DNA from 4 places in the Desulfovibrio intestinalis genome. Region 4 is predicted to be linked to each of the others. Evidence: predicted binding sites of a transcription regulator. Region 4 holds the regulator's gene; each other region holds the start of a gene.
The links. The regulator sigma-54, encoded in region 4, starts transcription at its own class of promoters, with help from an activator protein. The targets are predictions, from matches to a motif close to CTGGCACGGNNNNTGCTT.

Region 1 (7,871 bases), 110 kb from region 4:
GCAGGGTGAATCCGGTACAGGTAAGGAACTGGCAGCTCGCGCCATACATACTGGCAGCTCTAGAGCAAGTAAGCCATTCATTTCACTGAACTGTGCCGCATTACCGGAAAATCTTATTGAAAGTGAGTTATTTGGTCATGAGCGTGGCGCATTTACCGGAGCCAACGCAACACGCAAGGGACGCTTTGAACTAGCCAACGGCGGCACGCTCTTTTTGGATGAAGTCGGCGAGCTTTCACTCATGACTCAGGCCAAACTTCTACGCGTTTTGCAAGAAAGAGCTTTTGAACGCCTGGGCGGTATGGAAACGCACTATGTTGATGTGCGTTTTATCACTGCTACCAACCGTAACCTTGAACACATGGTCAATCAGGAAAGCTTTCGGCGCGATCTTTTCTACCGCCTCAATGTCTTTCCCATATATCTTCCGCCGCTGCGTGGCCGCCCAGAAGATATTCTTCCGCTTGCCAACCATTTCATAAAAAAATTCGCGCAGACGAATGGACGTGAAAACGTACGCCTTTCTCTGGCCGTTATGGATATGCTGCAACGCTATGCGTGGCCGGGCAACATTCGCGAACTCGAAAATGTTATGGAGAGGGCAGTCTTGCTTCTGGGCCGGGAAGGCCTTGTCCTGCCGCAGCACCTGCCCCCAGCCTTGCACGGCATTCACTGCACCAATGTGAATGGTGAAAACGTCTGCACACTAAGGCCCGGATTTTCTGGCAGCTTACAGGATCAACTGGATGAACTGGAACGAGCTTCCATTGTTGAGGCTCTTGAATTCAGCCAGGGGCAAATGGGAAAGGCTGCCGCCAGCCTTGGTCTGACTGAAAGAATAATGGCGTTACGAATGAAAAAATATGGCATCAGTTACAAAGATTTTCGCCTCAGGCGTGAACGGATATAGATGCCTTCTCGCGCGCTCAATGACGAGCCTTTTTCGCCGCTGTATCAACAAGTTTACGGCCTGGCCTCATTGCCGGCTATCGGTGGAAAGAGGACAGGCTTTTTCTTCTCAATCTTCACACATGCCCACAGCGACTCGAACTGCAGCTTAGCTCAATTCCAGTAGCACCCCCCGCCGCGCATCTTATTTTGCCCCCTGACAACATCTAAAAACATAAATCTACATTTCAGTAGATATTTTAAACATCCAGACGTTATCAGATATTTCGCCTGAAGCAGCCTGCTGTTTCAGGTTTTTTAGTTTTTGGAGCAGACAAAACATCTCTGGTTAAAAAGAATCTACAAAATGGTATATTTTAATAAAATAAGCATAACATACTAAATTTATTTAATTTTATAAGTTTAATCAAAAAAGTCATTTTTAATATGTTGATGGGTAAAAAATCTTTCGACTAAAATGTAATAAAATATCATTCACAAATAAATTTCTTCTTTCAGTCAAACTGGGGACATATGAAAAAATATTAAAATTTAAGCATGTTATAAAATCATCAACAGTTTTCTTCAACTTTGGCACAAATAATGCCTGAGAGGGGTTGTACTGGCAACGACGCTGTGTCGTTGTAGCGGGTCTGGCGCCGACCCGCTGAAGAGGTTCAGTCAACACGACACACTGTTGCTTCATAAGTGGACACGCTCATGACGCAAGGTGGCCGTAAAGATCAAGGATGCCCGTATGAACGCCTCTGATACCGCATTTATTATTATCTGCGCCACAATGGTCATGCTTATGACCCCGGCCCTGGCCCTTTTTTATGGTGGTCTAGTTCGCGCACGAAACGTGCTTTCAACCCACATGCACAGCTACGCCTGTTTGGGACTCATTTCAGTTCTTTGGGCCTTTGTTGGGTACACCTTGGCTTTTGGCGGTGACGTGGGTGGCCTTATTGGCAACTTCGACTTCCTTTTCCTGAAAGGTGTCGGCGGAGAATCCGCGCCAATGGCTCCCCAACTTCCCCACACCGTATTTATGGGCTTTCAATGCATGTTTGCGGTGCTCACCGTAGCGCTGATCTCAGGCGCTTACGCTGAACGAATCCGTTTTTCAGCCATGCTGCTTTTTTCCGGACTTTGGCTGATATGCGTCTACTCGCCCATGGCCCATTGGGTGTGGGGCGGCGGCTGGATGGGACAAATGGGCGCGCTTGATTTCGCAGGCGGAGCGGTGGTGCATATGTCTTCCGGTGCAGCGGCTTTGGCCTGCGCCCAAGCCCTTGGTCCGCGGATTTCCACTGGTTCGCAACATTCTCCTCATAGTTTGCCCTTGACCCTGCTTGGCGGCGGCATCCTCTGGTTTGGCTGGTTTGGTTTCAACGCGGGTAGCGCACTGGCTTCTGGCTCTCTTGCCGGTCAAGCGCTGGTAACAACCCATATGGCTTCTGCCTGCGGCATTCTCGGCTGGCTGCTTATCGAATGGAAGCACACTGGCAAGCCTACAAGCCTTGGCGCAATTTCTGGTGCGCTGGCAGGCCTGGTGGCCATCACTCCCGGAGCTGGTTTTGTTGAAATTTTGCCTGCCATGCTCATCGGATTTATTGGTGGCCTTGTATGCTACGGCGGCGTGTTCATGAAGGGCAAGCTTGGATACGATGATGCGCTTGATGTGGTTGGTATTCACGGTCTTGGCGGCACCTGGGGCGCGCTTGCTACTGGCCTTTTCGCCAGCGCGGCCATCAACAATGTGGACGGTCTCTTTTACGGCAACCCAGGGCAAGTGTGGATCCAACTGGTTTCCATCGTCGGCACATGGGTCTTTGTATATATCGCGACACGCATCATCCTTTATGTAGTAAACGCCATCGTTGGCCTGCGCGTCGCGCCTGAAGAAGAATTTACAGGCCTTGATCTTGGTGAACATAACGAACGTGGCTACAACCTGTAAACCTTGCCGCAAGGAAAAGGAACAGCAGTATGAAGAAGCTCGAAATTATCATCCGGCCCGGCTTGTTTGAAAAGGTCAGGGATATGCTTTCAGAAAAGGGAATTCACGGCCTCAACTATACTGAAATAAAAGGATTTGGCCGCCAGCGTGGGCACACTGAAGTGTACAGGGGCAATATCATGCAGGTGGACTGCCTTCCAAAGGTAAAAATTGAAATAGTACTGCATAACGACATGATAGAATCTGTAATCAATGCAGTAGTGGCTACAGCCCGTACGGGGCAGGTTGGGGATGGAAAGATTTTCATCAGTGATGTGGAGGATGCCATTCGCATCCGCACAGGCGAACGTGGCGATGCAGCTCTGTAAGAGCGCTTCCTCCGATGGCAGCAACTCTTGTTTAAAGGATAAAGGAGAAGAAGTATGAGTTCCCCCCGTAAAAAGGCGTTGTTCAAGGCAATTAATACCTCTCCCGTGATGCCCACCAGCAAAGAAGATACAGGGTGCGGCGTGGAAGAAGGTTTTGGCCGTCATGTATTTGGCCTAGCTACCATGCGCAAACGCCTGCCCAAGGATGTGTACCGCAAGCTGGCCAAGACCATTCGTGATGGTGAACGCCTGAACCCCGAAATTGCCGATGTGGTGGCCAATGCCATGAAAGATTGGGCCATTGAAAACGGCGCAACCCACTACACCCACTGGTTTCATCCCATGACTGGCCTGACGGCTGAAAAGCATGATGCTTTCTTGTCGCCCACTGCAGACGGCCAGGTTATCAGTGAGTTTTCGGGCAAAATGCTTATCAGCGGTGAACCCGATGCTTCCTCTTTTCCTTCCGGCGGCATCCGTTCAACCTTTGAAGCACGCGGCTATACAGCGTGGGATCCTTCTGTTCCCGTGTTTATAATTCCCGCTCCTTACGGGGCAACGCTGCATATCCCCACGTACTTCTATTCTTACTCCGGCGAGGCGCTGGACCGCAAAATTCCCTTGTTGCGCTCCATTTCAGCCTTGTCCAGGCAGGCCCTGCGCATACTGCGTCTCTTCGGCAACGACTCAGCCGCCTATGTGCGCGCCATGGTTGGACCGGAGCAAGAGTATTTTCTGGTAGATAAAAACCTTGCGGCGCTGCGTCCTGACCTGCTGCTGGCAGGCCGCACGCTGCTGGGTGCTCCTTCTCCTAAAGGCCAGGAAATGGAAGATCACTACTTCGGCGCAATTCCAGGCCGTGTAATGAGCTTCATGCAGGACGTGGAAAAGGAACTGCTGGCTCTGGGTATTCCCGCCAAAACCAGACATAACGAAGTGGCTCCTGGTCAGTTCGAGCTGGCCCCTGTTTACGAAGAAGCAAACATTGCCTGCGACCACAACATGCTCGCAATGAACATGATGCGTCATTTGGCAGGCAGGCACGGCTTTGTATGCCTGCTGCACGAAAAACCCTTTGCTGGTGTGAACGGAAGCGGCAAGCACAACAACTGGTCCATGGGTGACTCCGATGGCCAGAACCTGCTCAATCCTGGCACCACACCGCAGGACAACGCTCAATTCCTGGTCTTTTTGGCCGCGGTTCTGCGTGCGGTACACAAGCACAGTACGGCGCTGCGCCTTGGCACTGTGGGCGCTGGCAATGACCATCGTCTTGGCGCCAACGAAGCGCCCCCGGCCATTTTGTCTGTCTATCTTGGCGAACAGCTTACCGACGTGCTGGAAGGCATCAACAATGGCCGTGGTTCCAAAAACAAAAAAAGTGGCTTCATGGAAGTAGGGGTCTCGACCCTGCCGCCTCTGCCTGTTGACCTTGCTGACCGCAACCGGACGAGTCCCTTTGCTTTCACGGGCAACAAGTTTGAATTCCGTGCGGTGGGTTCTTCGCAGTCGGTGGCTCCGGTGAACATAGTGCTCAATGCCGCTGTGGCCTGCGCCCTGGACGACATTGCCACTGAACTTGAGGCGTCCATTTCTGCAGGTACGGATTTGAATTCCGCCTTGCAGGAACTGCTTCCCCGTCTGTTCAAGGAGCACATGCCCGTGGTCTTCAACGGCAACGGCTATGCGGAATCCTGGGCTGAAGAAGCCGCTCGTCGCGGCTTGCCTAACCATAACAACACAGTAACCGCGCTGGAGCACTACAGTGACCCAGAAGTCATGAACGTCTTCCTGCGCCACGGCATCCTTACCGAACGCGAAATCATTTCGCGCCAGGAAATATTGCTGGAAAGTTACTGCAAAACCATATGCATTGAAGGCAATCTTATGCTCGACATGCTGCGTACGTCCGTACTGCCCCAGTGCATTGAAGCACAGGCTCGCGCCGCCGATGCGGTCATTAAAACCAGAGCCGTGCTGGGTGAAAAGGGTGCAGATGCGGAAGAAGTGTACTTCAATACTCTGCGCGGTCATGTTGTAGCTTTGCAAAAGGGCGTAGCCGAGTTGGACAAGGCTATTGCCAAAGCCCACAGCACCGCAGGTGCTCTTGAAGAGGCCAAAGTGGCACGCGATTGCATTCTTTCAGCCATGAACCAATGCCGTGAACACGCCGATGCCCTTGAAAGCATTGTGGACGACACCCTGTGGGTGCTGCCCAAGTACGCAGAGCTGTTGTGGGTGCATTAGGCTTTATGTTGATAGTTATTGAATAATGTACGGTTACAACCTCGTGGAGGTCAGTCATACGTAACGTACTCTAAAAAAGTTGATAGCAGGAGTCTCATCCCGGGGGGGAAGGTGGTCTCCCAGCTATCAGCCCCTGCGGTAAAACCGCAGGGAGCCACGGGCCTCGCCGTTCGCCGCAACGGACGGCGAAGGCCGGTGGCCACAAGGCGGAGAGTCTGGCGGCTCTTCGCCTTTTTTGATTTTGCGCGCCAGTCTTCATGTTTACTTTTATCTTGAATCAGAATAGGTTGTTTATTCATTATATAATCAATGATGTTTAATAGGGGCGTTGTACGCCTTTGATGAATAAAGGAGAACTATATGGCTGCGACATTGCGCTTTACGAAGATGCAGGGCATCGGCAATGACTATGTCTATGTCAATGGCTTTGAAGAGCGCGTTGACAGCCCCAGTGAACTCGCCAAAAAAATAAGTGACCGCCATTTTGGTGTCGGCTCTGACGGACTTGTGCTCATTTTGCCTTCAGCTTCAGCCGATGTGCGTATGCGCATGTTCAATGCAGACGGCTCTGAAGCTGAAATGTGCGGCAACGCGGTACGGTGCGTGGGCAAATATGTGTACGACCACGGCATCCAGGTTAAGGATGTAATCACTGTTGAAACGGGAGCAGGCGTAAAAGTTGTGCGCCTGTTATTTGAAGCGGGCGAAGTTTGTGGCGCTACAGTCGATATGGGAGAACCCGAGCTGACCCCCGCAAGAATTCCCGTGCTTACAGAAGCCTCAACAGACGGTGGGCAGCAGCGCTTTGTGGCCCATCCCGTAGATGTGGATGGCCAGCTGTACGAAATTACTGCCGTTTCTATGGGAAATCCGCACGCTGTCATTTTCATGAAGGGTATTGACGAACTGGATCTGCCTCGCATCGGCCCGAATTTCGAACACCACCCCTTGTTCCCCAAACGCACCAATACGGAATTTGTTGAGGTCATCTCTTCCAACAAAGTACGGATGCGCGTATGGGAGCGCGGTGCAGGAGAAACTCTTGCCTGCGGAACTGGCGCATGCGCCGTCGCAGTTGCCTGCGTTCTCAATGGCTACACTGGTCGCGATGTGGATGTTGAACTTAAGGGCGGCACCCTGCAAATTCATTGGGACGAAAGCAGTAACCATGTGTACATGACCGGCGGCGCTGTAACCGTGTTTGCCGGCGAATATCATATCTGAATCGCAGAGGACTGACATGACTACCGTAAACACCAATTTTCTCAAGCTGCAAAGTAATTACCTTTTTGCCGATATTGCCCGCAAGGTGTCCACCTTCAAGGAAGCCAACCCGGACAAGCGCGTCATCAGCCTGGGCATCGGCGACGTTACGCGCCCCCTTGTGCCTGCCGTTGTCAACGCTTTGCATAAGGCAGTGGACGAAATGGGCGATGCCGCTCACTTCCACGGCTACGGTCCAGAGCAGGGCTATGCCTTTTTGCGCGATATCATTGTGCAATATGACTACAAAGCGCGCGGCGTGAACCTCAGTGCAGACGAAGTGTTTGTCAGTGATGGAGCCAAGCCCGACGTTGGCAATTTTCAGGAGCTTTTTGCTCAGGACAGCATTGTTGCGGTAACCGATCCGGTGTACCCTGTATATGTTGATTCCAATGTTATGGCCGGACGTTCCGGTGAAATGACAGGCAAGCAGTGGAGCAGCATTGTTTACCTGCCCTGCGTGAAGGAAAATGATTTCGTGCCTGATTTTCCCAAAACCCGGCCCGATATGATCTACCTTTGCTATCCCAACAACCCCACAGGAACGGTACTTTCGCGAGCCGCGCTGCAGGGTTGGGTCGATTATGCCAGGCGTGAAGGCTGCGTCATTCTATACGACTCTGCTTATGAGGCTTTTATTACCGATGCCGACATCCCCCACACCATCTATGAACTTGATGGCGCGGAAGAAGTGGCTGTAGAATTTCGCAGCTTCTCAAAAACCGCCGGATTCACTGGCTTGCGTTGCGCCTATACTGTCGTGCCCAAGGCATTGCAAATCAGCGATGGCAAGGGCGGCAAGATAGGCCTGAACGGGCTGTGGAATCGCCGTCAGTGCACCAAGTACAATGGCTGCCCCTACATCGTACAGCGCGCGGCTGAAGCCGTGTACAGCGAACAGGGCCGGAAGGAAATTATGGGGGTTATTGCTGGCTACCAGCGTAATGCTACCATGTTGCGCTCTGCTGTAAGCGAGATGGGACTTTCTGTGTACGGTGGCGTAAATGCTCCCTATATCTGGGTGCGCGTGCCAAGCGATACAGACTCTTGGGGATTCTTTGACAAACTGTTGCAACAGGCCGCCCTTGTTTGCACCCCTGGCGCGGGCTTTGGCGCTTCCGGCGAAGGCTATGTGCGCCTGA
Region 2 (7,871 bases), on a different contig from region 4:
GTCGGGGATGGAAGAGTCCACTCCTGCTTCAAAAAAAGATCGCGCCTTGCCAAACGAAAGACCTGCGCGTTTCCGGCTCGTTAATCAGTGCTTCCTTAGAAAGAGCAGCCAGACATTTTTACGTTAAATTCTTTGCGGGGCACAAACCCTCCACAGTGAAATACCACGGCTGGAATGACGCGGAATAAAAGGCCGTCAGTTGGTGAGTAAAAATTACGCAGGTACGATACAAACATTAAAAGCGGGACGCTCCTCCACTGGATGAGCGTCCCGCTTTTGTCTGCATATTTCTGCCTGCACATATGTGCCTGAATATATGTGTCGCCACACCTACGGCTGGGCAACTGTTGCGGCGGCTTTTTGTAGCCTCTGGCATATATTGTTACCCGGCGGGCGTTCTGTGAGCGTGTACCGCGGATATTCTTTGCAAAAATTGCGGCCAGCCTCCCTGCAAATCGTGCAGCCGTTGACTTACTCCCGGGTGTTTTGCGCTTCCTGCCTGTGCAGGCACTGGTGCAGGGCCGTCATGTTGGCGGAAAGCATGCTCTTGCGCCAGACCAGCTCTGTGGTGGCCTTGCACAGCGGATGCTCCAGCGGATGCACGGAAAGTGTTCCGTCCGAGCGGCAAAGGTGCAGCACCGATTCCGGCACCACGCCCACGCCCATACCTGCAATAACGCCACCCACAATGGCGTGGTAGGAAGCCAGTTCCGCTATGCGTTCCGGCTCCCGCCCGAATGCCCTAAACCAGCTGACAAGACGGTCGCGGTAGGCGCAGCCGCCCTGAAAGGCCAGCACCGTCTTGCGGCCGATGTCGTCGGGATAATGGATGGCGTCGTGTCCTTCCGGTGCGATAACCACCAGTTCTTCAGAAAATGCGTCCATACGCGCCAGTCTTTCGTCTTGCGGCATATCCACAACAAAGGCCGCGTCCAGCCTGTTTTGCAGAATGTCCTCATACAGCGAACGGCTGGTGCCGATGGAGAGTTCCAGCGATATTTGCGGATACCCCGCGTGCAGGCGTGCCAGAACTTCGGGCAGCCGCACAGCCGCCGCGCTTTCCAGCGCGCCGATGCGAAATTTGCCGCCCGGAGCCATGCTTTGGACGCGATTTTCGGCTTCGTCCACCATTGCAAGAATCTTGAGGGCATAATCGTACAGGGTTTGCGCCTTGTCCGTGGGATGGAGGCGTTTTTTCTCACGCAGAAAAAGCTTTACCCCCAGCGATTCTTCCAGCTGAAGAATACGCGTGGTCACGCCCGAGGGAACGCGGTTCAGCTCCTTGGCGGCGGCTGTAATGCTGCCCGTTTCCATAACGCTGACAAGAGTGCGCAGGTCCGTCAATTCCATATATTCACCAATTTTGATGTTCTTTGTTATTTATATTCATTTGTCATGAATATAGCCATTGTATAACCTGTTTGCAATGGTAAGTGGCAACTGGCTGTTTTTACAGACTGTCAGCAAGGTTTCTGAACCGGAAAGTGCCCAATAACAGCGGAGAGTGGGATCCGTTGCGAGAGCCGGGAATTTTGCCGTAGGGCAAGGCCGCGTTTTTCTGTGGAGGCACAGTTCACAATTTTGCCGGATGTGCCGGATTGCCATCAAATTATGGCGCGGTTGCCGCGCAAAGGCCCAACACTGGCGGTATTTGGAAATGAAAGAGGCATGGAAGTTTTTATGGCAGATGGCTATTCTGGCGGGTCTGTTCTGGGGCTCGGACTGGGTGGTACGCGCCACCGGGCTGCCAATGCCCGGTAATGTGCTTGGCATTGTGGTGCTTTTTCTTCTCTTGCTCACCGGAATCGTCAAGGAAGACCACATAAGCACAGCGGCCAACTTTTTGCTCAAGCATATGGTGTTTTTCTTTGTGCCTGTTGCTGTTGGCCTCATGCAGTGGGGCGGCGTTTTTTATGACTACGGCTGGATATTGCTGGTAGCCATAGTTGTGGGCGCTGTTTTGCCCTTGCTCACCGTGGGGCTGTTAGGTCGTGCCTTACGCTGTAGGGCGCGCAGGCGGGAGGGCGAATCATGCAATCCTATGTAAGCATAAGCACAGTGCTGTGCATTCTGGGCACGCTGTTGGCATATATGGCGGTGCGTGCGCTGTATCTGCGCTACAAGCATCCTTTGTTGAATATCGTGGCTCTTGGAGCCGCTGCGGTCATTATTGTGCTGGTGGGCTTTGATATTCCCTACGCCGTGTACGAGCCTGCTTCAAAGATTATGACTTCCTTCATTGGCCCTGCCACGGTTGCTCTGGCATTACCTTTGTACCGCTACCGCCTTGTGCTTTTGCGCTACGCACTTGCCATTATGGGCAGCGTGTGCGCCGGAGCCTTTGTGGCTATGTTTTCCACGGGGCTGATGGCGAGAGTTGGCGGCTTGCCGCAGGAAGTTGTCATATCCATCATGCCCAAGAGCGTCTCCATCCCCTTTGCCATTGAAATCGCAGGCATGTATGGCGGCATACCGTCGCTGGCGGCTGCCTTTGTGGTAGCCACTGGTACGCTTGGTTCCCTTATAGGCGGCTGGACTCTGAACCTTGCACATGTGGCTGACCCTTTTGCCAGAGGACTGGCCCTGGGCACAGTGTCTCACGCTCAGGGAACCGCTGCGGCCCTTCAGGAAGGTGAGGAACAGGGGGCTATGGCTGGTCTGGCGCTTATTCTGGCTGGCATCATCACTGCCGCGCTGGCCCCTTTTGTGGTCTGGCTGGTATTGCGCCTGCCTGTTCTCGGCTAGCTGTTTGCCGCGCGTGCCGCCCGGCGCATATGCAAGATTGGCCGGGATTTGGACAGACGAGGAATAGTGTGAGTAATTATTACGCACCGTCTGGATATGAATGAGTAAAATTGTAGCACAATCGTTGAATGGCTCATGGGGATTTGTTTTTATTTAATCTATTAAAGCAGCATGATATGAGAATATCTCATGCCTGGCACGCCTCTTGCCATTAGTATAATGCTCCCGCTAATGGTTTAGTCGGCCAGCCTTCCAGGCAGGGGCTGACCGCAGATTGGATTGTCCACACCCTCCTCCTGTGACAACCCCGAAGCGTCAGGCGGGCGCACCCAGAACGCCCGCCTGACGCCCATGCTCATCCCCGTGAGCCTCCTTGCTAACCCCGACCGGCCCACTCCGGTCGGGGTTAAATTTTTTTCAGGGCAAGCAGCTAGTTACAGCGGCTATGCCCTGCGCCGCGCCATAGCCCTCCTTATCTCGCCAGCATATTCTTTCAAGCAATATCCATGTTTTTCTGGTCACGTCACGGCGGCGTGTTGCGCTGTATTGAAGTGCACGGTCTGAGCTGGTTCGCCAGTGACCGGATGAGCGGCGCGTGCTACGCTGCCGCGCGCAGGCTGGCTCAGGCAAGACAACGCCGGGGGGGCCGTATGCCGCAGCCAGAAGCACTGCAAGAGCCATCCGTTGCGAGCCAAATGCGCTGCAAGCAGAAACACCGCAAGGGGGCTGAGTCAGCGCTGTGCCGCATTGGCAGGCGTCTTTGCCTGACTGGCCTATGCGCTCACAGAGCCTGTTTTTCGCAGAATTTTACAGCTTGTTTTGCTGCCCATAGGACAGAGTGCTTCAAGGGCTTGATGACCTGAAGAAGAGCGGCTGCTTTCAAAAATTGGGCTTTATTCAGGAGAGATTGTGAAAAAGTGTTTTTTTACACCGTTGCAAAAAAACACTAAATAATTTTATTCAATGATTTTGCATAATTGTGGATACTATTGTTGTTTTTTTGCAACAATCGCAGCCTTGGCATATTTGTTGGCATTACGCATAATTTAAAAAATATCCAAATATAAAATAGTGTTACGCAAATGGCATGAATGATGCTCAAGAGGGGATATTGGGATGAATATCACAATCACCCAAATAAAGAACATAACACCCATTCAGGAGTTTTATTATGAGCCAGTGCGGTTGCTGCATGTCCCCCCAGGAAGAGCGCGTTGTCAACAAGAGCGTCAATCGTCAGGGGCGTGAACGCGTCTACAGTATTCTGGAGAGCAATCAGTTCACCCTGCCGAATGTGGACGTGGAACGCGCCAAGTATTTCACCGAATCCATGCGCGAAACCGAGGGCGAACTGCTGACCCTGCGCTGGGCCAAGGCGCTGAAGAACGTGGCCGAAAAAATCACGGTCTGGATCACGCCCAACCAGCTGCTGGCTGGCCGCGTGGGCATGCTTGGCCGCTACGGCATCCTCTACCCTGAAATTGACGGTGACTTTTACCGCGAAGTGCTGGCTGACCTCGCCAATCGCGACAAGAGCCCCTTCCAGATTTCGCAGGAAGACATCAAGGTTGTTATGGAAGAAATCGCCCCCTACTGGGAAGGCAAGACCTACCATGAGCACCTTAACAAGGCGCTGCCCGAAGACATCCGTGGCGTGACCTATCACGACGAACGCGGCCTCAAGTCCAAGTTCGTGGTCAGCGAAACCTCTTCATACCGCTCGGCCCTTCAGTGGGTGCCGGACTACGAAAAAGTTATCAATCGCGGCTTCATCGACATTCAGAACGAAGCCAAGGAAAAACTTGCCAACCTTGATCTGAACAACTCAGTGGATCTTTGGGACAAAAAACCCTTCCTTGAAGCAATGATTATTGTGTGCGACGCCATCATGATCTGGGCCAAGCGCCACGCCGACCTCGCCCGTGAACTGGCCGCCAAGGAATCTGATCCCAAGCGCAAGGCCGAGCTTCTGCAGATCGCCGAAACCTGCGATCATGTGCCTGCCCATCCGGCCCGCACCTTCCGTGAAGCCATGCAGTGCCAGTGGTTCGTGCAGATGTTCTCGCGCATCGAGCAGAAGGCCAGCGCCATTATTTCCAACGGCCGCATGGACCAGTACCTCTACCCCCTGTATAAAAAAGACCTTGATGAAGGGCGCATCACCCGCGAAGAAGCCAAGGACCTGCTGGAATGCATGTGGGTGGATATGGCCCAGTTCATCGATCTGTACATCAACCCCACGGGCGTTGAATTTCAGGAAGGTTATGCCCACTGGGAAGCCGTGACCATCGGCGGCCAGACTCCCGAAGGCGAAGACGCCACCAACGACCTCAGCTATCTTTTCCTTGAGTCCAAGCGCGAGTTCCCCCTGAACTACCCCGACCTGGCCGCGCGTATCCACTCCCGCTCGCCAGAACGCTTCCTGCGCGAAGTGGCTCTGACCATCAAGGACGGCTCGGGCTTCCCCAAGCTCATCAATGACGAAGAAGTGGTTTTCCTTAACGCCATCAAGGGCTGCCCGGTCAACGAAGCTCTGGACTACGCCGTGTCGGGCTGCACTGAAACGCGCATGCCCAACCGCGATACCTACACCTCTGGCTGCGTGTATGTGAACTTTGCCACGGCGCTGGAAATGCTGCTCTATAATGGCCGCATGCTGCACTATGGCGATGAAGTCATCGGCCTTGAAACCGGCGACGTCACCAAGTTCAACACCTGGGAAGAGTTTTACGAAGCCTACAAGGCCCAGCACCTGAACCTGCTGCGCAAGGCTTTCCAGCAGCAGCATGTGGTGGACAAGCTGCGTCCCCAGCACTTCTCGGCTCCGATGTCTTCCGTGCTGCACAACCTGTGCATGGAAAACCTCATGGACCTGCACGCTGAAAAGATCCCCGGCGGCGTGGATTACTCCTACTTTGAATTCCTTGGTTACGGCACCGTGGTGGACTCCCTGTCTGCCATCAAAAAACTGGTGTTTGAAGACAAGAAGCTGACCCTCAAGGAAGTTGTTGAGGCTTGCAAGGCCGACTTCAAGGGCCACGAAGCCGTGCGCGAAATGCTGCGCAACGCCCCCTGCTACGGCAACAACGATGCCTATGCCGACAGCGTAGCCAAGGACGTGGACCGCGTTACCCAGGTTGAAGCCGCCAAGAGCTCGCGTGAACGCGGCGTGCATGTGGACGTGCGCTATGTGCCCATCACCTCGCACGTGCCTTTTGGCAAGGTTGTTTCTGCCACGCCCAATGGCCGTCACGCCTGGACGGCCCTGTCCGACGGTTCTTCGGCCTCTCACGGCGCGGACAAAAACGGCCCCACCGCGGTGCTGCTCTCGAACTACCACTCCAAGAACTACGGCATGACCAACCGCGCTTCACGCCTGCTGAACATCAAGCTGTCGCCCAAGTGCGTGGCTGGTGAAGACGGCACGCAGAAGATCGTCAACCTCATCCGTACCTGGTGCGACCTCAAGCTGTGGCACTTGCAGTTCAACATCGTGAACAAGGAAACTCTGGTCAAGGCCCAGCAGGAGCCGGACAACTACCGCAGCCTGCTGGTGCGCATCGCCGGGTACAGCGCGTATTTCTGCGACCTGTCCCGCGACTTGCAGAATGACATCATCGACCGCACAGAGCACGCCCAGTTCTAGGGCATAGCTGCAACACGACCAACCCGGGGGGGAGGGGAGCACCCCTTCCCCCTTTTTTCATACACGAAGGCGCGCCCGGCCGGGCCGCAACACAAGGATGACCCATGACGGACGCACAAGTTAAAGGCACTGTTTTCAATATACAGAAGTTCAGCGTTCACGACGGCGAAGGTATCCGTACCCTGGTGTTTCTCAAGGGCTGCCCCTTGCACTGCCTCTGGTGCAGCAACCCTGAATCACAAAACATCAAGCCGGAACACGCCTTCAATCCTTCACGCTGCCTCTCCGCCCAGGTTTGCGGGCGCTGCCTCAAGGTTTGTCCCTCTGGAGCGCTGGGGCTGGTGGAGGGCATCATTCTGCATGACCGCAGCCGCTGCACGGAGTGTATGGCCTGTGTTCACGCCTGCCCGTCAGGCGCGCAGAGCATTTACGGTGAAAGCATGAGTGTTGAGCAGGTGCTGAACAAGGTGGAAGAAGACGGCGTGTTCTATCACCGCTCTGGCGGGGGCATGACCCTTTCGGGAGGCGAGGCACTTACCCAGCATAAGTTTGCCCACGCCCTGCTGCGTGAAGGCAAGAGACACCATATCAATACCACCATAGAAACCTGCGGGTGTTATCCCTATGGGCATCTTTATGAAGCTTGCAAGCACCTCGACAAGCTTATCTTCGACATAAAGAGTCTTAACCCGGTGAAGCATAAAGAGTTTACAGGCGTGGACAATGCTCTGATTCTTAAAAATTTCACCGCTATCTGTGAAGATTTTCCCTATTTGCCCATACTGGTGCGTACTCCTGTTGTGCCGGGCTTCAACGATTCTGACGATGATATTCTTGCCATCCGCGAGTTTATTCCGCGCAGGCCCAATATTGAATATGAGCTTTTGACCTATCACCGCATGGGGCAGCCCAAGTATTCCTATCTTGGCCGGCGGTATGAACTTGATGACGTGAAAGCTGACGAAGCACGCATGGAGCGGTTGCGGGAATTGGCTCAATAGGCCGCACGAGCTTGCCCGTGCGTTGTGATTCTGAAGGCTGAGTCCCGCGTATGGCGCGCGCGTGCCGCTGGCAAAAATTGAAAAATCGCGCATTTTCACCCCACAGCAGACAATTGTGTTTTTTTACACAATTGTCTGCTGTGGGGTGTGTTTTTTTGCACACATTGCAGGTAAAAAATGCTATAACATGCTTATTTTAAAAAAATTTTATGATAAACACCCTTGTTGCAAAAAAGCAACAAGGTAGTAATTATTGTAATGTCATTACAAATAATTACTATTATAGATAAAATTATATAATAATATTAGCATGTTATTAATAGAACTTCATCCTCGTTTCCACATAATTGGGGCAATCTCGCCAGATTTGGTACAAGGGCAGTATTTCTTCGCTTGTCTGACCCAAGTTTTGGATAAAGACGAAAGCGTTTATTGTTATATAACTAATTTAAATTTAACATTAAAAGATTATATAAAAG
Region 3 (7,871 bases), on a different contig from region 4:
CGCTTTTGCCTGTTCCTCGCGCCGCCGTTTCTGTGCTGCGCGGACTCAAGCGTTTCCGGCTCCACAACATTTTTTATGCTTCTTGCCGCTGCCGCAAGGGCAGGGATCATTACGCCCCACCTTGGCTTCCGGCCTGCGGTAGGCTTCTGGCCGCAAGGCCACGCCGTCCACATAGTAAATCTTGTCTTCGTCACGGGTGAAAAAACTGCGCTCGCCCAACTGCCGTGGAATGCCTTCCATTTCGTAATAGGCGTGAAACTCCACCACATCAAAAAGCTCGCCGTTCTGCCCGGCGGGCACATTGTCTTCTGTCCGCTCCACATCAAGACGCAGCCACTGAACATCCCTGGCCTGTTCGGTCAGCTTTTCCACCGAGATGTCATCACGGTAGTCGGGATGGGTACTGTCCACAAGCCATTGATAACGGCCCAGCACATAGGCTGAATAGCGTGAACGCATAAGAGTTTCGGCATTATCGGGCCAGACCGCGCCGTCCATATAGGGGCCACAGCATTGGGCCAAAGTACGCCCGCTGCCGCAAGGACACTGTTGTAGCATGAAATCCACCTTGGTTTTGCGCCCTCAAGGGGCATATAACCCGCGAATATTAACGCATGGCCGCACGGGCGGCAAGAGCGGGAAAAGGCAGATTGCCGGATATTACTGGCTTCAGCGTGGGGCTGTAACAGGCCGTAAAACCTTAAAATCCGCCCTGGCGGCGCTCCCTGAGAAGCAACCAGCCAAAGGCGGACAATAGGTGGATATTTTAAATGCGGCATGCACAAAGGCGCGTATGTGCATGCCGCTCAACGCCGGTTGGCTCAGCTTGCGGGGGCCGGAGGAGACTGCGAACACGGAGGTCGCAGGCAGACAAGGCAGCCGGGCCGCACGGCGAAAGAAATTTCGTCCTGAGTGTAACCAGACTCTTTTTGGGCCCGGTCGTGATCGGATATGAACAGTTGCAGCGATCCCTTGGCTGCCGTGCCCGCCCGTGCATGGGCCAAAACACTGCCTTCGGTTGTGATGACCGCGCAAACCGTGCCTTCATATGGAGGACGCGAACCATAAAGAAGGCACCAGAGGCGCAACCCGTCTTTTTCTTGCTGCACGCGTACTATTTCGCCACACCCAAGGCGCACCAGCGTGCGTATAATCATGCTGCCATGACGGTAAACACCCACGCCCACCAGCAGCGCCAGCCCTACAAAGCCGACCGCCAAAGCAAAGGGATTAAATCCCGTAAGGCGATGGGTAAACGAAGTGGAATGCGTGCGCATGTCAACGGCATCGGCGCGCACGATCACGGTATAGTTTTGAAATGTACTGGCCGCAGCGCCCCTGAAAGCCACGCGCATATGGTATTCACCGGGTTCGGCTTCACTTTGGGCGGCAACAATGCCGCGCCACATGCCGTTGCCAAACCAGTAGCCAGCAAAAAAACCTTCCAGCGTAAAAGACAGGGGCGCGTTTGCGGGCGCAAAGCTCACCTCAATATCTCTTGTTACTGGATTTTTTATGGTCAGCGGCCCCGACAGAGCCGCAGATTTTTCCGGCAGAAGCTCAAGAACCGTGGCCCCCGAACGCATAAGCCCTTGCAGGCCGTCAACCAGGCACAGCAAGGCTATCGCCAGCAGCACGGCGCATACCATACCAAGTTTACGCTGACGCTGACGGATTTCCTGACAGGCATCCCAGGTGTCGTCATCAAGAACTGTCTGCATGGGCAAGTTACATCCTCTGACAGGGTGAGCGGCAATCATGAGCGTTGAGCCATCAAAGAACTGGGGGAAGATTCAAGCACACGCCAGCTGACAAGGCTGAGTCCTTCGCGCGGCAATTGAACCATACTTTGCCCTTCAGCGGGAAAGCGCCGGCGAACCTGCCGCGTCAACCAGAAGGCTGCGGCCCATACAGAGACGGTAATGCCGAAAAACCAGGCGCAGAAAACCAGTTCGGCAGAGTTGACACTGCGCGCCGACTGGTACATGGCCGCAAAAACTGCTGCCACCATGAGCATGTTGGCTGTTATGCGAATGCAACTGATATAGAGGTGTTGCTTGTAGCTGTTCATGCTGCTCTCCGGAGACTTTCGCCGGGGCGGGTTTTACCCGCCCCGGAATTGATGCCGTATAAACCTTACTTGCTGAATATATTGGTCTTGCTCACGTTCATGATGCGTATTGCCTGATCCTTGTCGCTATTGCGGAAGGCTACGCGCATTTCATTGCCAGCCGTCCAGGCATAGGGGGGCAGATCAATCTCGCTGGCAGGCACCTTGAAGGTTATCAGGGAACTCAGGCGGCCGGAGTACACCGTAACGGTCTGCTGTTCCTTGTCGATGATGGGGAATGTCTTGCCAGCAACCTTGGGATGCCTGGGCCGGATGTTCTTTTCCACGTCAACGAACTGAACGGGAATTTCGCGAACTGCCTTGGCGTCGAGGTCGTATATGAGCACCGTATTTTTAGCCAGGTCAATCATGAGGCGGCCGCCCACTTCAGGCGCGGGCCCCATTTCGCCAGGCACGGTAGGAAGCTTATATGTATGTGTTCCGCCACTATAATGGGGGTTGAACTGATCGTGGGTGACGTCAACCACGATGGTCAGTGTTTTGGCTTCGGGATTATAGGCTACGCAACGGCCCTGTTCTACTCCGCCTTCAAAGTTGCAGGCAGTGAGAAAGGTGGCGAGTCCAAGTACCAGGGTAAGCAGCAAACTACGAATCTTCATGGCTGTGTTCCTCCTAGCTGTTCGCTGCACGCATCTTCTTGGCGGCCAATTCCGCCTTGGCACCCTGGACCATCTTCACCGCGATGTAGATGGAAATGGCGCTAACGAAGCCAAGCACTTCAACAGTGGCCATAGGGCCAAGCAACCAGCCCCAGGACGGGAATTCGGCTTCAAGAAGCTTGAGAATAACCGACATAAGGCAACCAAGAACAGCCAGACCGAACACAAAGCGGATGCCGTAACCCTTGACGTACTTGGTCGCTACCACGCCTATCTGCGCGCCAACAGCGGCGCCAGCGAGCATGATGAGCGCGGCCAGGAGTTCCACGCGACCCTTGTATGCGTAGGACGCTGTACCGTACAGGCCGGAGATGGCGACTTCAAAGAGGTCCGTGCCCACTGCCAGATGGGTGGGGCAGCCCACAAGATAGACCAGAGCGGGCATACGGATGAGGCCACCGCCGATGCCGAGGATACCGGCCAACCAGCCCGTGAAAAGGCTAACGGTGATGGGCAGCCATGCCGAGCAGGTGATATTGGCATGCTTGTAATGGATAACAGGGGGAATCCTGATGGCTTGAAGGCGTGAAGCCCAGTCAATTCCAACGGCGCTAGCGTCAAGTTCCTTGTGTTGGGCCTTGGCTTCGCGTTCCTTGCGGCGGCGCACTGCGGCATCGTGAAAGACGAGCCATGCGATCGACATGAGCAGTACGACGTAGAGCCAGCGTACGACCTTGTCGACGGAGCCGATGCGCTCAAGCCACATGACCATCTGCGCGCCAATTTCAACGCCGATGACCGTACCAACGAGCATGGTGATGCCCAGCATGTAGTCAACGTTGCCAAACTTGCCGTGCCTCATGGTTGAAATAAGTGATTTACCTGCCATCTGCGCCACGTCGGTGCCGATGGCGAATGCCATAGGAAAGCCCAGAATATTCAGACCGGGGGTCACCATCCATGCGCCGCCCAGACCAAAGAAGCCGCCGATAATACCCACGCCGAATCCAAGAATGATCAATCCCGGCCAAAAAATATTAACGCCGGAAATGGGCATCAAAATATACAGCCATTCCATACTGTGCCCCCTTACTTTTCGGCCAGTTCGCGGTTCTTGAGGTCAATGCCGATATGCGTCATGACGATGTCAGCCAGCCAGCCAAGAATACAACCCACTATGGGGATGATGAGCATGGTCAGGATGGCGAAAAACAGATGGCTTTCATTGTACATTTCGGCCCACCAGTACAAGATGCCGTCCAGCTTGCGCGTGTCGGCCACAATGACCACCGCCGAAGCCTTGCCGCCAGCTGCCAGGGCCAGTCCGGGCATGGCAGCGAGCATGAGCGCGCAGCCTGCCAGCCAGGTCATGAGCTTGCGCATCTTTTTCATAAACTCCTCCACTCTGTTTGAGTTCCCTATCTGGACTCTCTTCGGCGGTTCCCACACCGGGCCCACACCGACTGTCACGCAGTGAATGTGAAAAAGATAGCAATCACTGTGCCATTGCATGATATTTGCCGAATTTTGCCGTTTTTTCTCCAAGTTTGCGCGAAATATCTTGCCTGATTTTCGCAATGCCCCTATAGTCGACTCAAAGATTGCGCTTTTTTGCGCAACCGTAGAGGGGGTCTCAAATGCGCTTCTACAGAACGCTTCCCGGTGGGAGCACCTTGGACATTACCTCGTTTTTCATGAACAGGAGCCTTGTCAGCCGCATGCTCATGCTGGGGATCCCCCTGCTGACCGTCGTGCTGCTTCTCATCTTTGTTGCCACTGGCAGCAGCATTGAGCACATCGTCAATCGTGCAATAGCGCGCAACGCGCAACTTCAGGCTCAGGGCATGAGGCTGGCTCTTGAGCAGGCCCTGGCAGAAACGCGCAACCAACTGCTTATTCTGGCCGCCGGGTCTATGGACCCGGAGGACATGAAGCACAGAATGGAGTTTCGCGCCAAGGCCAACGGGCTGCACTACCGTGAAGTGGCGTACGTCGGTTTGGCCCCCGAAAACCGCTACCTTTTACTCAGTCATGACAGCCAGATCATCAATGTGCCCATGCATGTTGCCCTGGACAGCCCTTCAAGCCCTTTCCACAATCTGGGCGGCGAACAGAAGCCGGGCTATGTCAATGTGGGCCAGCCTATGGAAGCCGTGTACTCGATGGTGCCGGTCAACAAATCCCTTCAAAGTCTGTCTCTGCACGTCTTGCGATTTTTTACGGCCGTGCATGACAGGGAAGGCAATTTTACTGGCTACCTTCTTTTATCTCTGGACATGAAAGACCTGCGGGACATCGTGTCGCGCTATTCGTCTCCCGACGCCCCCATTGCCGCATCTGGCGCGGATACCCGTGTGCGCAGCCTGTTTTTCGACAGGGAAGGCTGGATGCTTTTTCAGTCAGAAACGCCCGATGCGGCCCTGGCTGGAAAAAGCCTGGGCAATGATGCCGTGCGCGCGGGATTCTGGGGGGATTATGGCCGCCCGGGATTCAGCATGGCCTTCCGCCCCAGCCCCGAGCACATAAACTACTGGAGCATGGTTGCCGATGTGCAGGCAGGGCAAGCCAACCAGCTGCCCATGACTGAAAGCAGTACGGTGTGGAGCAACGGGCAAATGCGGGTCGAAAGGGTGAGCTATGTGCCCGTGAGCTTCAAACCCGGCGCGGGCGGCGAACCAGTGGTTCTTGGCGGCCTTGCCGTACTGGACACCAGCTTCACCACCACCCGCACCGGCATGCAGGTTATGGGCATATACACCGTCAGTTTTCTGGGGGGCATGATTCTTTTGGCCTTAAGTTTGTGGTGGCTGGCGCACCAGATGGGCAAGTCGCTCAATATGCTGGGCCGCGCACTGCACAAGCGCAATATCACCGGAGGCTCCGACGACCTTGATCTGCCGCCCATGCCCAAGGAGCTGGAAGGGGTAAAATTCGACATCAACACCCTGCTGGGCCGTTTGCGGCAGGCAAAAATTCAGCGCCGCAGCCACGAAGCCCTCCAAGACGCTCAGTGGCAGCGCGAACCTGTGCCAGACCTGCCCCATCCCGAAGACCTGCCTGCCAGCGGACTGGTGGGTACGTCCTCAGCCATGCAGACCCTCTGCGACCAGGTGCGCAAAGCCTCTCAAGTCCTGGCCGACGTCCTCATCATTGGCGAAACTGGCACTGGCAAAGAGCTGGTATCCGAGGCCATACACCGCCTGAGCGCCCGCAGTTCCGGCCCCTTCATAACCATCAACTGCGGCGCCCTTGATGAAAACCTGCTTATGGACACCCTGTTCGGCCATGTGAAAGGAGCGTTCACCGAAGCCCGGCAGGCCCGCAAAGGCGCGTTTCTTGCTGCTGAAGGCGGCACCCTTATGCTGGACGAAGTGGGCAACGCAGCGCCCAAGGTGCAGCAGGCGCTGCTGCGCGCCTTGTCCACCCGGCGCATCAGACCATTGGGCAGCGATCAGGAAGTTCCCTTTGATACGCGTATCGTGGCTGCCACTAACGCCTCCCTGCTGGAAGACGCCCGCGAGGGTTCCTTTCGCGAAGATCTTTATTACCGCCTTGCGGTGATTACCATCCACACGCCGCCGCTGCGGGAAAGAAAGACCGACATTCCTTCTCTTACCGTATACTTTCTGACAGAAGCCGTGAAAGCCAGAGCCAAGGCTGAAGAAGTGGGCGCAGAGGTTGAAACGGATGTGGAAAATCCAAATTCTGCGCAAAATGCGCCTTCAAGAGCAGCCAAGGGTTTTAAAGCGTCCAGTACAATGCAAATGCCCCAGATCAGCCGGGGGGCTCTGGCCAAACTTATGGCCTATGCATGGCCGGGAAATGTGCGCGAACTGAAAAACACGCTTACCCGCGCGCTGACGTTTTGCGAAGAAAACATTCTTTATGCCGAAAATATTCAGCTGGGCCCGGTGGCTTCCAATGGGGCCAGCGAGGATGCGTCAAAACAGCAAACGCAAGGCAATGAATCCACGGCACAGGAAGGACGCGAAAAGGCAACAGGCAAAGCCAGCGCCGATATGCAGGATTCCAAAGCAGACGCGGCAGCCAGCAGCCGTGCTGAGAAAAAGAACGGCGCACGGCCAGAAACTGAAGATAATACCCAAAGAACGCCCACTTCCGGGAAAAATCAGGCTGCCAGCGCATTTTCCGCAGCCTCCCCTCCCGGGCAGGAAGCCTCGTCCCTAACGGACGCTGATGCAGCGGCCTCAAGCACCACCACATCTGACAATCCGTCACGGCAGGTACCGCTTTACGCCCCTGGCTCCGATCAGGAATCCGGGCTGGAACCTCGGCATGTATCTGGGCATGTATCTGGGCTGGAACCAGGGTTTGAATCTGGGCAAACCCGCGCGCCTGCGGCATTCACTGGGGCTGCTTCAGAAGCCGCCGCCTCTACGGCCAATGGCAATGGCGGCAGTAGCACGGTGAATGCAGACACTGTTCGCCTCAATCACCGGCAGGCCGCCATGTGGCCCCGGCTTGAAGCTATGGGCAGCATAAGCCGTCAGGAATACCAGCAAATGCTTGGCAAAGATATTTCTATGCGTACTGCGCAATACGACTTGCAACTCTTTGTGCAGATGGGGCTTGTTCGCAAGGAGGGCCGCGGTCCGGCCCAGCGCTATGTGGTTGTGGCCGGCAGGGCTTTCTACAGGGGCTGATAAACGCGTAAAAACAGCATACAGGGGTGTTATTGTGGTCAGTAAGCTCAAAAAACTTTTTGGCCGTAAGCCGCGCATCTCACGCGAACAGGCCATGACCGCTTTCCACAGGCGCTATGCTTCATTCAAGGAACTTTTACAGGCCAATGCGGATTTGGCGGGCATTCTGGCAAACCTCAACGCCACCCAACAGGGCGAGCGCCATATGGAAACCAGCCAGGTGCGTAAGGAAGCCCGCAGAGCCATTTTTCGCTGTGACCGCATGGCGACAACGCTCAACGATATTTCCAGCCAGCGTCATGAAGGCTTGAACGCAGCTGTGCAAAGCATAGCCAAGCGCATCGAAAAAGAATTGGATCAGCGCGCCAGCGGCGACGTGCCCACGCTTACTCTCGACCTCAGAGAGGTGGACGCAAGCATGGCCTACAGTGTGGGCGGCAAGAACGCCAACCTGGGCGAACTGCGCAATATGCTGGA
Region 4 (7,871 bases):
ATGGTGCGTACTGCTATTGAGCACAAAGCGGACATCATTTTTTCTGGCGCTGGCCTGCCGCTTGATATGCCCAAGCACCTTTTTCAAGCGTGCGAAGAAAAAAAGGAAGACTTCAAAACCAAGCTTGTGCCCATAGTTTCTTCGGCACGCGCGGCTTCTGTCATCGCCAAAAAATGGATTTCCCGCTTCAACTACGTGCCTGACGCCTTTGTGGTTGAAGGCCCCAAAGCTGGCGGGCATCTCGGTTTCAAGGCTGAAGAACTCTATGATCCGGCGCATGCGCTGGAAGTGCTGGTTCCTCAGGTGGTTGAAGTTGTGAAGCCTCTGGAAGACAAATACGGCAAAGCTGTGCCTATTATTGCCGCCGGTGGTGTGTACTCCGGTGCAGACATCAAAAAATTTCTCGACCTTGGCGCTTCCGGCGTGCAGATGGGAACCCGCTTTGTTGCCACGCACGAATGCGATGCCGACGAACGCTTCAAGCAGTCTTACCTTGCCGCCAAGGCTGAAGACGTCACCATCATCAAAAGCCCGGTGGGCATGCCCGGACGCGCCCTGGACAACAGTTTTATTCACGCAGCACGCGAAGGCAACAAAAAGCCCTTCAAATGCGTTTTCCACTGCGTGCATACCTGCGAACAGGAAAAGACGCCCTACTGCATTGCTCAGGCGCTTATCAACGCCATGAAGGGAAACCTTGAACGCGGATTCGCCTTCTGCGGCGCCAATGTGTCACGCGTAAACAAGATCACCTCTGTCCGCGAACTTATGGACAGCCTGCAGCACGAATTCGATGACGCTATGGCCTCGTTGAGCAAAAGCGTGCAGAGCATGTTCAATGGCAACAAGAGCTAGCTGCCAGAAAAACAAATCGTAACGAAAAGAGCCGGGCATCGTCACATGCCCGGCTCTTTTTATTATCAAAATTTATAAAACTACTGCTGTCCGCGCAGGTAGCGCACGGCATTGACGAACAGAAGTGTTCCTGGAGGATCCAGTTCACCACGAGTCCAGGCCGGATGGTTGGTCACATGATGGAACGCTTCAGGGTGCGGCATAAGACCAAGAACGCGGCCCGTCGGATCGGTAAGTCCGGCAATGGCCAAGGCAGCACCGTTGGGATTTAAAGGATATTCCTGCGTGGGCTGCTTTGTTTCAGGATCAGCATATTGAAGCGCGATAAGATTTTCCGACACAAGGCGGCGCAGACACTCTTCGTCGCGCGGCACAAGTTTGCCTTCTCCGTGACGCACAGGCATACTCAGCAAGGGCATATCCTTGGTGAAGACACAGGGGCTCTTGGCGTTGGGAAGCAAGTGCACCCAGCGATCTTCGTAGCGGGCGGAATCGTTGTGCCCAAGAGAAACCTGGCGTTCAAAACGCACGCCGCCCAAGGCTGGCAACACCCCCAGTTTAACCAGCAACTGAAAGCCGTTGCATATGCCGAGAATGAGCTTGCCCTGATCCAGAAAGTCGCGCAAACTTTGCAGCAAAGGAACGCCTTGCGCATCCTTGAGGTAACGCCAGCGCATAACAGCGGCCTGGGCAGCGCCCAAGTCGTCACCGTCTAGAAATCCGCCGGGGAAGACCAAAAAGTGATAGTCGGCCAACCGAACTTTGGCCGCCACAATGTCTGAAAAGTGGACTACGTCCGCCCTGTCTGCACCGGCCAAGCGGGCTGCATGGGCGGTTTCCAGATGAGAATTTGTTCCATAACCGGTGATAACCAGCGTATTGACCATGCCCATGCGGGTAAAGCCTCCTTGGCTTGCTAGCAGATCTTTTCGAGCCGTGCTGATGCTGGCAGACGTGCACAGTGCGGCCTTTGGGCCGAAGTCAGCCCGCACCTCACGAGCCGCAGGCAAAGCCAAGCTGTACCTGCGCATGCTGGAGAGGGAATAACACACTACTTACCTTGTTTTCGATAGTCAATGCTAGCCAAAAAAATGATTTTAGGCTAAGCATACAGGGTTGTGCCAAAAAGCGATCAAGATATTAAGGTGGAAGTCATGAAAACGAAATTTATCTTTGTGACAGGCGGTGTTCTGTCATCTTTGGGCAAGGGTCTGGCAGCAGCCTCATTGGGCGCGCTGCTGCAAACCCGCGGCCTTTCGGTAACCATACAGAAACTCGACCCCTATATTAACGTTGACCCTGGCACCATGAACCCCTTTCAGCATGGCGAAGTTTTCGTTACTGACGACGGCGCTGAAACTGACCTGGATCTTGGACACTACGAACGCTATCTGAACGTGCCCATGTCACGGAAGAATAATACCACTTCAGGGGCCATCTACAATCAGGTTATCGCCAAGGAACGTCACGGTGATTATCTGGGCGCTACGGTGCAGGTTATTCCTCACATTACCGACGAAATCAAAAACGTAGTTTTGTCCTTGGCAGAAGGCGACGATGCCCCTGATGTGGCCATCATTGAAATTGGCGGCACCGTTGGCGACATAGAGGGCCTGCCCTTTCTTGAAGCAATACGTCAGTTGCGTTCAGATATTGGACGCGATAACTGCCTGAACATCCACCTCACTCTGGTGCCTTACCTGCGCACTGCTGGCGAGCACAAAACCAAGCCCACCCAGCATAGTGTGAAGGAACTGCTTTCCATCGGCATCCAGCCTGACATCATTCTGTGCCGTTGCGAACAAAGTATCCCTGAAGAGCTGCGCCGCAAGATCGCCCTGTTCTGCAACGTGGACCAGGATGCCGTATTCTCTTCGGTAGACGTGAACAACATCTACGAAGTTCCTCTGAAGTTCTATGAGGAAGGCTTTGATCAAAAAGTAGCCATCATGCTGCGTTTGCCAGCTCGCAATGCCCACCTTGAAGCCTGGGAAAAACTCGTTAGCGACTGCGCCGACCCCAAGGGCAAGGTTACCATCGCCATTGTGGGTAAGTATGTGGACTTGAAGGAAGCTTACAAAAGCTTGCATGAAGCCCTGATCCACGGCGGCGTGGCCAACCGCGTTCAGGTGAACCTGCGTTACGTCAATTCCGAAAACGTGGATGCCGACAATGCGGCAGAGCACTTCAAGGGCTGTGACGGCATTCTGGTGCCTGGCGGCTTTGGCTACCGCGGTGTTGAGGGCAAGATCACGGCTATTCGCTACGCCCGCGAGAAAAAGATACCCTTCTTCGGCATCTGCCTGGGCATGCAATGTGCGGTCATCGAATTTGCCCGCCACGTTGCCGAAATGGCTGATGCCAACTCTGAAGAATTTGACCATCGTTCCAAGCATAAGGTCATTTACCTTATGACAGAATGGTACGACTTCCGCACAAAGAACGTTGAAAAACGCGATGCCGGAAGCGACAAGGGCGGCACCATGCGCCTGGGTTCTTATCCTTGCAAGGTTTTGCCCAATTCTAAGGCTCTGGATGCATACAAGAAAGAACTGGTGGAAGAACGTCACCGTCATCGCTATGAATTCAACAATGAATTCAAAGAAGCTCTGGCAGAAAAGGGCATGGTTTTTAGCGGCACTTCACCGGATGGAACGCTGGTGGAAATTGTTGAACTGCCTGACCATCCGTGGTTCCTTGGTTGTCAGTTCCACCCCGAATTCAAATCCAGGCCTATGGATGCCCACCCCCTCTTCCGCGAATTTATTGGTGCTGCTAAAAAACACGCCAAGGTTTAACGCCTGAGGGTTTAAAGACATCTCATAGAAAATGAAAAAGGGAGGGCCAACCTCCCTTTTTCATTTTTTGCCCCGATTGGCATCCGTGAAGCCAACACCCTGAAAACAATGGGGCAAAGCTTGTTTCAAGGCACTTCAAACCATGTTTTTGCTCTCGCAACCTCTGGCTATTGCATAATTTTTGCCACTATGGCACACTACTTGTAAATAAAAAACTTTCCTGAGGACATTCAAGGCGGAACTGGCTCATGGCACTGGAACTTCGACAGCAACTCAAACTGGCTCAGCAGCTGGTGATGACCCCGCAATTGCAGCAAGCCATCAAGCTGCTCCAGCTCTCGCGCATGGAGCTTCTGGAGACTGTGCAGCAAGAAATGCTGGACAACCCATTTCTGGAAGAATCCCAGGGCGATGACGGCTCAGCTGAACCAGCTGAAGACCGACGGGAAAAGGCCACTGAAGAAGTATACGACCAGGATTTGGCCAAGGACGCCGACTGGGAAGACTATCTTGGCGAATTCGCCAGCACTCCCCGCCTTGTGCAGCCTCGTGAATTTGAAGTTGCTGAAGACATTTCTCCTCTAGAGGCGCGCTACTCAGCCAAACCGACCCTTGAAGGGCACCTGCTTTGGCAACTGCGCCTTTCTTCGCTCTCTGACGCGCAAAAAGATATTGGCGAAGTCATTATTGGCAATCTTTCTTCCGCAGGCTATCTGCACGCCAGCATAGATGAAATTGCACAGATGACCGAGTCGGACCCTTCTGACGTTTTGACAGTGCTTGAAAAAGTGCAGCTGTTTGATCCCGTGGGCGTTGCAGCGCGTGACGCGCGTGAATGCCTGCTGGTGCAAATAAAAAGCCTGAAATACGACCGCGATCCCATACTGCTTGAACTGATACGCTCTCACCTGGAAGACCTTGAAGGCAAGCGCTATAAGCCGTTGCTGCGTAAATTCAAACTGGATATGGAGGAACTCAAGGAGTATCTGGATATTATTCAAAGTCTTGACCCCCTTCCAGGGGCCAGCTTTGGAGGCGGAGAGCCAACCTACGTCAGCCCAGACGTCTTTGTGTACAAGATGGGTGACGAATTTGTCATACTGCTCAACGAAGATGGCTTGCCACAACTGCAGCTTTCCAACATGAACCAAATGGACATGAAGGGAGCCTCAGACAAAGAAAAGGAATACTGTACGGAAAAGATGCGCTCGGCCAGCTGGCTCATCAAGAGTCTTTATCAGCGCCAACGCACTCTGTACAAGGTAATGGAAAGCATTGTCAGGCATCAGCAAGCTTTTTTTGAAGTTGGTGTATCGCGCCTTGCTCCTCTCATCCTCAAGGACATTGCAGACGACATCAGTATGCATGAGTCGACTGTCAGCAGAATTACGACCAACAAATATGTGGCCACGCCCCACGGTATTTTTGAGCTGAAATTTTTCTTCAATAGCGGTTTGGAGCTGGATGACGGAAGTCAGGTGGGTTCCGAAAGTGTCAAGGCGCTTATAAAAAAATTCATCGCCGATGAAGACACCAAGTCTCCCCTGAGCGATGAACGCATTGGCGAAATGCTGAAGGACCACCTCAAGGTCAACATCGCACGGCGTACTGTGGCAAAGTACCGCACCGCTCTTGATATTCCGTCCTCTTCCAGACGAAAGGAACATTTTTAGTTTTTTGATCGCCTGTGGCAGAAGCTGAATCAGACTGCCCACGAAGGAAAGACAAAAATTGCGAAAAACCGGGCCTTTTGCCGGATTTTCACCGTCCCTCAAGGGCGGGTTCCTGGTTCTCCGCATGGAGAACTGCCATAATAAGGAGGATTATATGAACATCTCTTTCGCCTTCAAAAACTTTGAAGCCTCCGACCACCTTAAGAAATATGCCCGCCGCCGCATTGAAAAGCTGGGGCGGTTTTTTGGCAAATCTTCCGGTCTTGAAGTAAGTGTTGTGTTGACTGTGGACAAATTCCGCCACCGTTGCGAGGTTACTGTCGTCGGTGAAGGACTGCATATCAATGCCACAGAACAAACCTCAGACATGTATGCCGCTATTGACCTTGTGACCGACAAGGTTGAAGCGCAGATCAAGCGTCAGGTTTCGCGAGTGAAGACGCAGCGCCGCAAGGCACGCAGTGCTGATGTGGATGTCTTCACCTACAACATTGACGCAGAAACTGATGTTGCACTGCCTGTGGAAGGCACAGATCGTCTGGCAACCAAGCCGCTGCACCTTGATGAGGCGCTTATGCAGCTTGACTCCATTGGCAGCGAGTTTCTGGTCTTCTTTAACGCAGAAAATGGCCGCATCAATGTGGTATACCGCACGCGCACAAGCAGCTACGCGCTGATTGACCCCGTCTTATAACTACTCCTGATTCCCGGCTGCCAATCAGGCAGCCGGGAAATTAGCGGGGGATTCATGAACACCACAAAACAACAGCCCGAAGAGTCTGCAGCTGAAATCTGTGCAGCTGAGCAGCCCGTGGCCGTGTGCATAGTAACCGGCCTTTCCGGAGCGGGTAAAAGCACGGCTCTAAAAGTTTTTGAAGATATGGGCCATTTTGTGGTGGATGGGTTGCCAGCGAGCTTGGCTCCTGAAATGGTCGCCATGATGGCTCGCCCCTCCATGAGCCACTTCAAGGGCATTGCCCTTGGCATGGATCTGCGGCAGAGCAATTTTCTGGATGAGATTAACGAGGCATTGTCTGACCTTACGGCCAAAAATGTCCGTCCCATGCTTCTTTTTCTGGAATGCGACGTTCAGGAGCTTCTGCGGCGCTACGCGACAACCCGCCGCCCTCACCCGCTTGAACGTGAGGGGCTGGGCCTTGAAACCGCCCTGCTTTCCGAGCGCAACAGCTTGCGCCCTCTGCGGGAGATGGCCGACCTTGTCGTTGACACATCACGCTTTTCCATTCACGACCTGCGGCGTGCCATTCAGAAGCGCTGGAGCGACAGCAAAAGCAAGCTCCGCGCCATCAAGGTCAACGTAATTTCTTTTGGTTTCAAATACGGTGTCCCGCGCGAAGCCGACTTTGTATTTGACCTGCGCTTTCTCAGCAATCCGTACTTTGTAGAAGAACTGCGCCCGCAATGCGGCAAAGACAAGGCTGTTGCGCAATACGTTTTCAATCAGCCGCACGCACGCGAATTTCGCGCCAAGCTTATGGATTTGCTTTTGTTCATGCTGCCGCTTATGGAAGCTGAAGGCCGTTACCGCGTCACCATTGCTGTTGGATGCACTGGGGGACGCCACCGTTCAGTGGCCATGGCCGAAGAAATTTTGCAGGCATTAAAACAGGCTGACTATCCAACAACTCTGGAACACCGACATCTTGAACTTGGCTAAAAAAGCTGGCAGGCTTTGAGTCGAGAGGAATGCCATGACGGACGAAAACAAGAAGACACAGGTGGGTATCATCATCGTTTCGCATGCCGACTATGGTTCGGCAATGTTGCGGACTGCTGAATTCATTCTGGGGCCGCAAAGCGACTGTAGCTCCATTAGTGTGGACGTTGCCCACGAAGTGTCTGAAACCGTACGACGCCTTACTGACGCAGCCCAAAGGCTGGACAAGGGGGCTGGGGTCATTATTCTTACTGACATGTTCGGCGGCACCCCAACCAACTTGGCTCTTTCACTTTTGACCACGCACAAGGTTGAGGTTGTAACGGGAGTGAATCTCCCTATGCTTCTCAAAGTTTTCTCAACACGCGAAAAACCTTTGGAAGAACTGGCGCAACTGGCAGGCGAAGCGGGGGCAAAGGGCATCGTGGTTGCCGGAAATATGTTGCGTAATAAGGCCCGAGCCAAAAACGACGGCTAGCTATATGTGGTTCCGCGTTGATAATCGTTTGGTGCACGGGCAGGTCATAGAGGCGTGGTTACCCTATACTGGTGCCAGGCACCTGGTGGTTGCCAACGACGAGCTTGCTGCAGACGAACTGCGCCAGCAGATAATTGAACTTGCCGTGCCACAACGTATTATCACCCATTTCATTCCGGTACACGACCTGGCCAGAACGCTTGACGCCTGCGGCGAAGACAGCTTTGTTCTTTTTGGCAATTGCCAGGATGCTCGACGCGCCAGCGGAGCGGGCGTCATTATGGAAACTCTCAATATTGGCAACCTGCATTACGGCCCGGAAAAAATACAAATTCTTCCCCATGTGGCGTTGTCAGCCCAGGACAGGGAAGACCTGCACTCTATCCAGC

Region 1: a site for sigma-54 is predicted at 1,480-1,497, ahead of HNQ38_RS09225 (ammonium transporter). Genes of this name have one in related genera too.
Region 2: a site for sigma-54 is predicted at 3,828-3,845, ahead of hpsG ((2S)-3-sulfopropanediol dehydratase). Genes of this name have one in related genera too.
Region 3: a site for sigma-54 is predicted at 4,220-4,237, ahead of HNQ38_RS03035 (DVU0150 family protein). Genes of this name have one in related genera too.

The regions. Positions count from the first base shown of each region.
Region 1 covers NZ_JACHGO010000005.1:202,002-209,872, forward strand. Annotated here, with positions in the region: gene HNQ38_RS09220 (sigma-54 interaction domain-containing protein) at 1-910, shown strand, start outside; gene HNQ38_RS09225 (ammonium transporter) at 1,646-2,851, shown strand; gene HNQ38_RS09230 (P-II family nitrogen regulator) at 2,881-3,219, shown strand; gene HNQ38_RS09235 (glutamine synthetase III family protein) at 3,274-5,466, shown strand; gene dapF (diaminopimelate epimerase) at 5,827-6,690, shown strand; gene HNQ38_RS09245 (LL-diaminopimelate aminotransferase) at 6,707-7,871, shown strand, end outside.
Region 2 covers NZ_JACHGO010000004.1:214,526-222,396, reverse strand. Annotated here, with positions in the region: gene HNQ38_RS07740 (LysR family transcriptional regulator) at 472-1,350, opposite strand; gene HNQ38_RS07735 (CidA/LrgA family protein) at 1,658-2,047, shown strand; gene HNQ38_RS07730 (LrgB family protein) at 2,032-2,745, shown strand; gene hpsG ((2S)-3-sulfopropanediol dehydratase) at 3,917-6,391, shown strand; gene hpsH ((2S)-3-sulfopropanediol dehydratase activating enzyme) at 6,496-7,392, shown strand.
Region 3 covers NZ_JACHGO010000002.1:45,626-53,496, reverse strand. Annotated here, with positions in the region: gene HNQ38_RS03065 (hypothetical protein) at 1-49, opposite strand, end outside; gene HNQ38_RS03060 (YchJ family protein) at 46-558, opposite strand; gene HNQ38_RS03055 (hypothetical protein) at 822-1,721, opposite strand; gene HNQ38_RS03050 (hypothetical protein) at 1,757-2,071, opposite strand; gene HNQ38_RS03045 (DUF4881 domain-containing protein) at 2,137-2,730, opposite strand; gene HNQ38_RS03040 (sulfite exporter TauE/SafE family protein) at 2,744-3,808, opposite strand; gene HNQ38_RS03035 (DVU0150 family protein) at 3,820-4,122, opposite strand; gene HNQ38_RS03030 (sigma 54-interacting transcriptional regulator) at 4,368-7,394, shown strand; gene HNQ38_RS03025 (PEP/pyruvate-binding domain-containing protein) at 7,429-7,871, shown strand, end outside.
Region 4 covers NZ_JACHGO010000005.1:96,688-104,558, reverse strand. Annotated here, with positions in the region: gene HNQ38_RS08880 (NAD(P)H-dependent flavin oxidoreductase) at 1-855, shown strand, start outside; gene HNQ38_RS08875 (phosphoribosylformylglycinamidine synthase subunit PurQ) at 936-1,748, opposite strand; gene pyrG (CTP synthase) at 2,010-3,653, shown strand; gene rpoN (RNA polymerase factor sigma-54) at 3,902-5,326, shown strand; gene hpf (ribosome hibernation-promoting factor, HPF/YfiA family) at 5,481-6,020, shown strand; gene rapZ (RNase adapter RapZ) at 6,075-7,004, shown strand; gene HNQ38_RS08850 (PTS sugar transporter subunit IIA) at 7,039-7,482, shown strand; gene HNQ38_RS08845 (PTS sugar transporter subunit IIB) at 7,487-7,871, shown strand, end outside.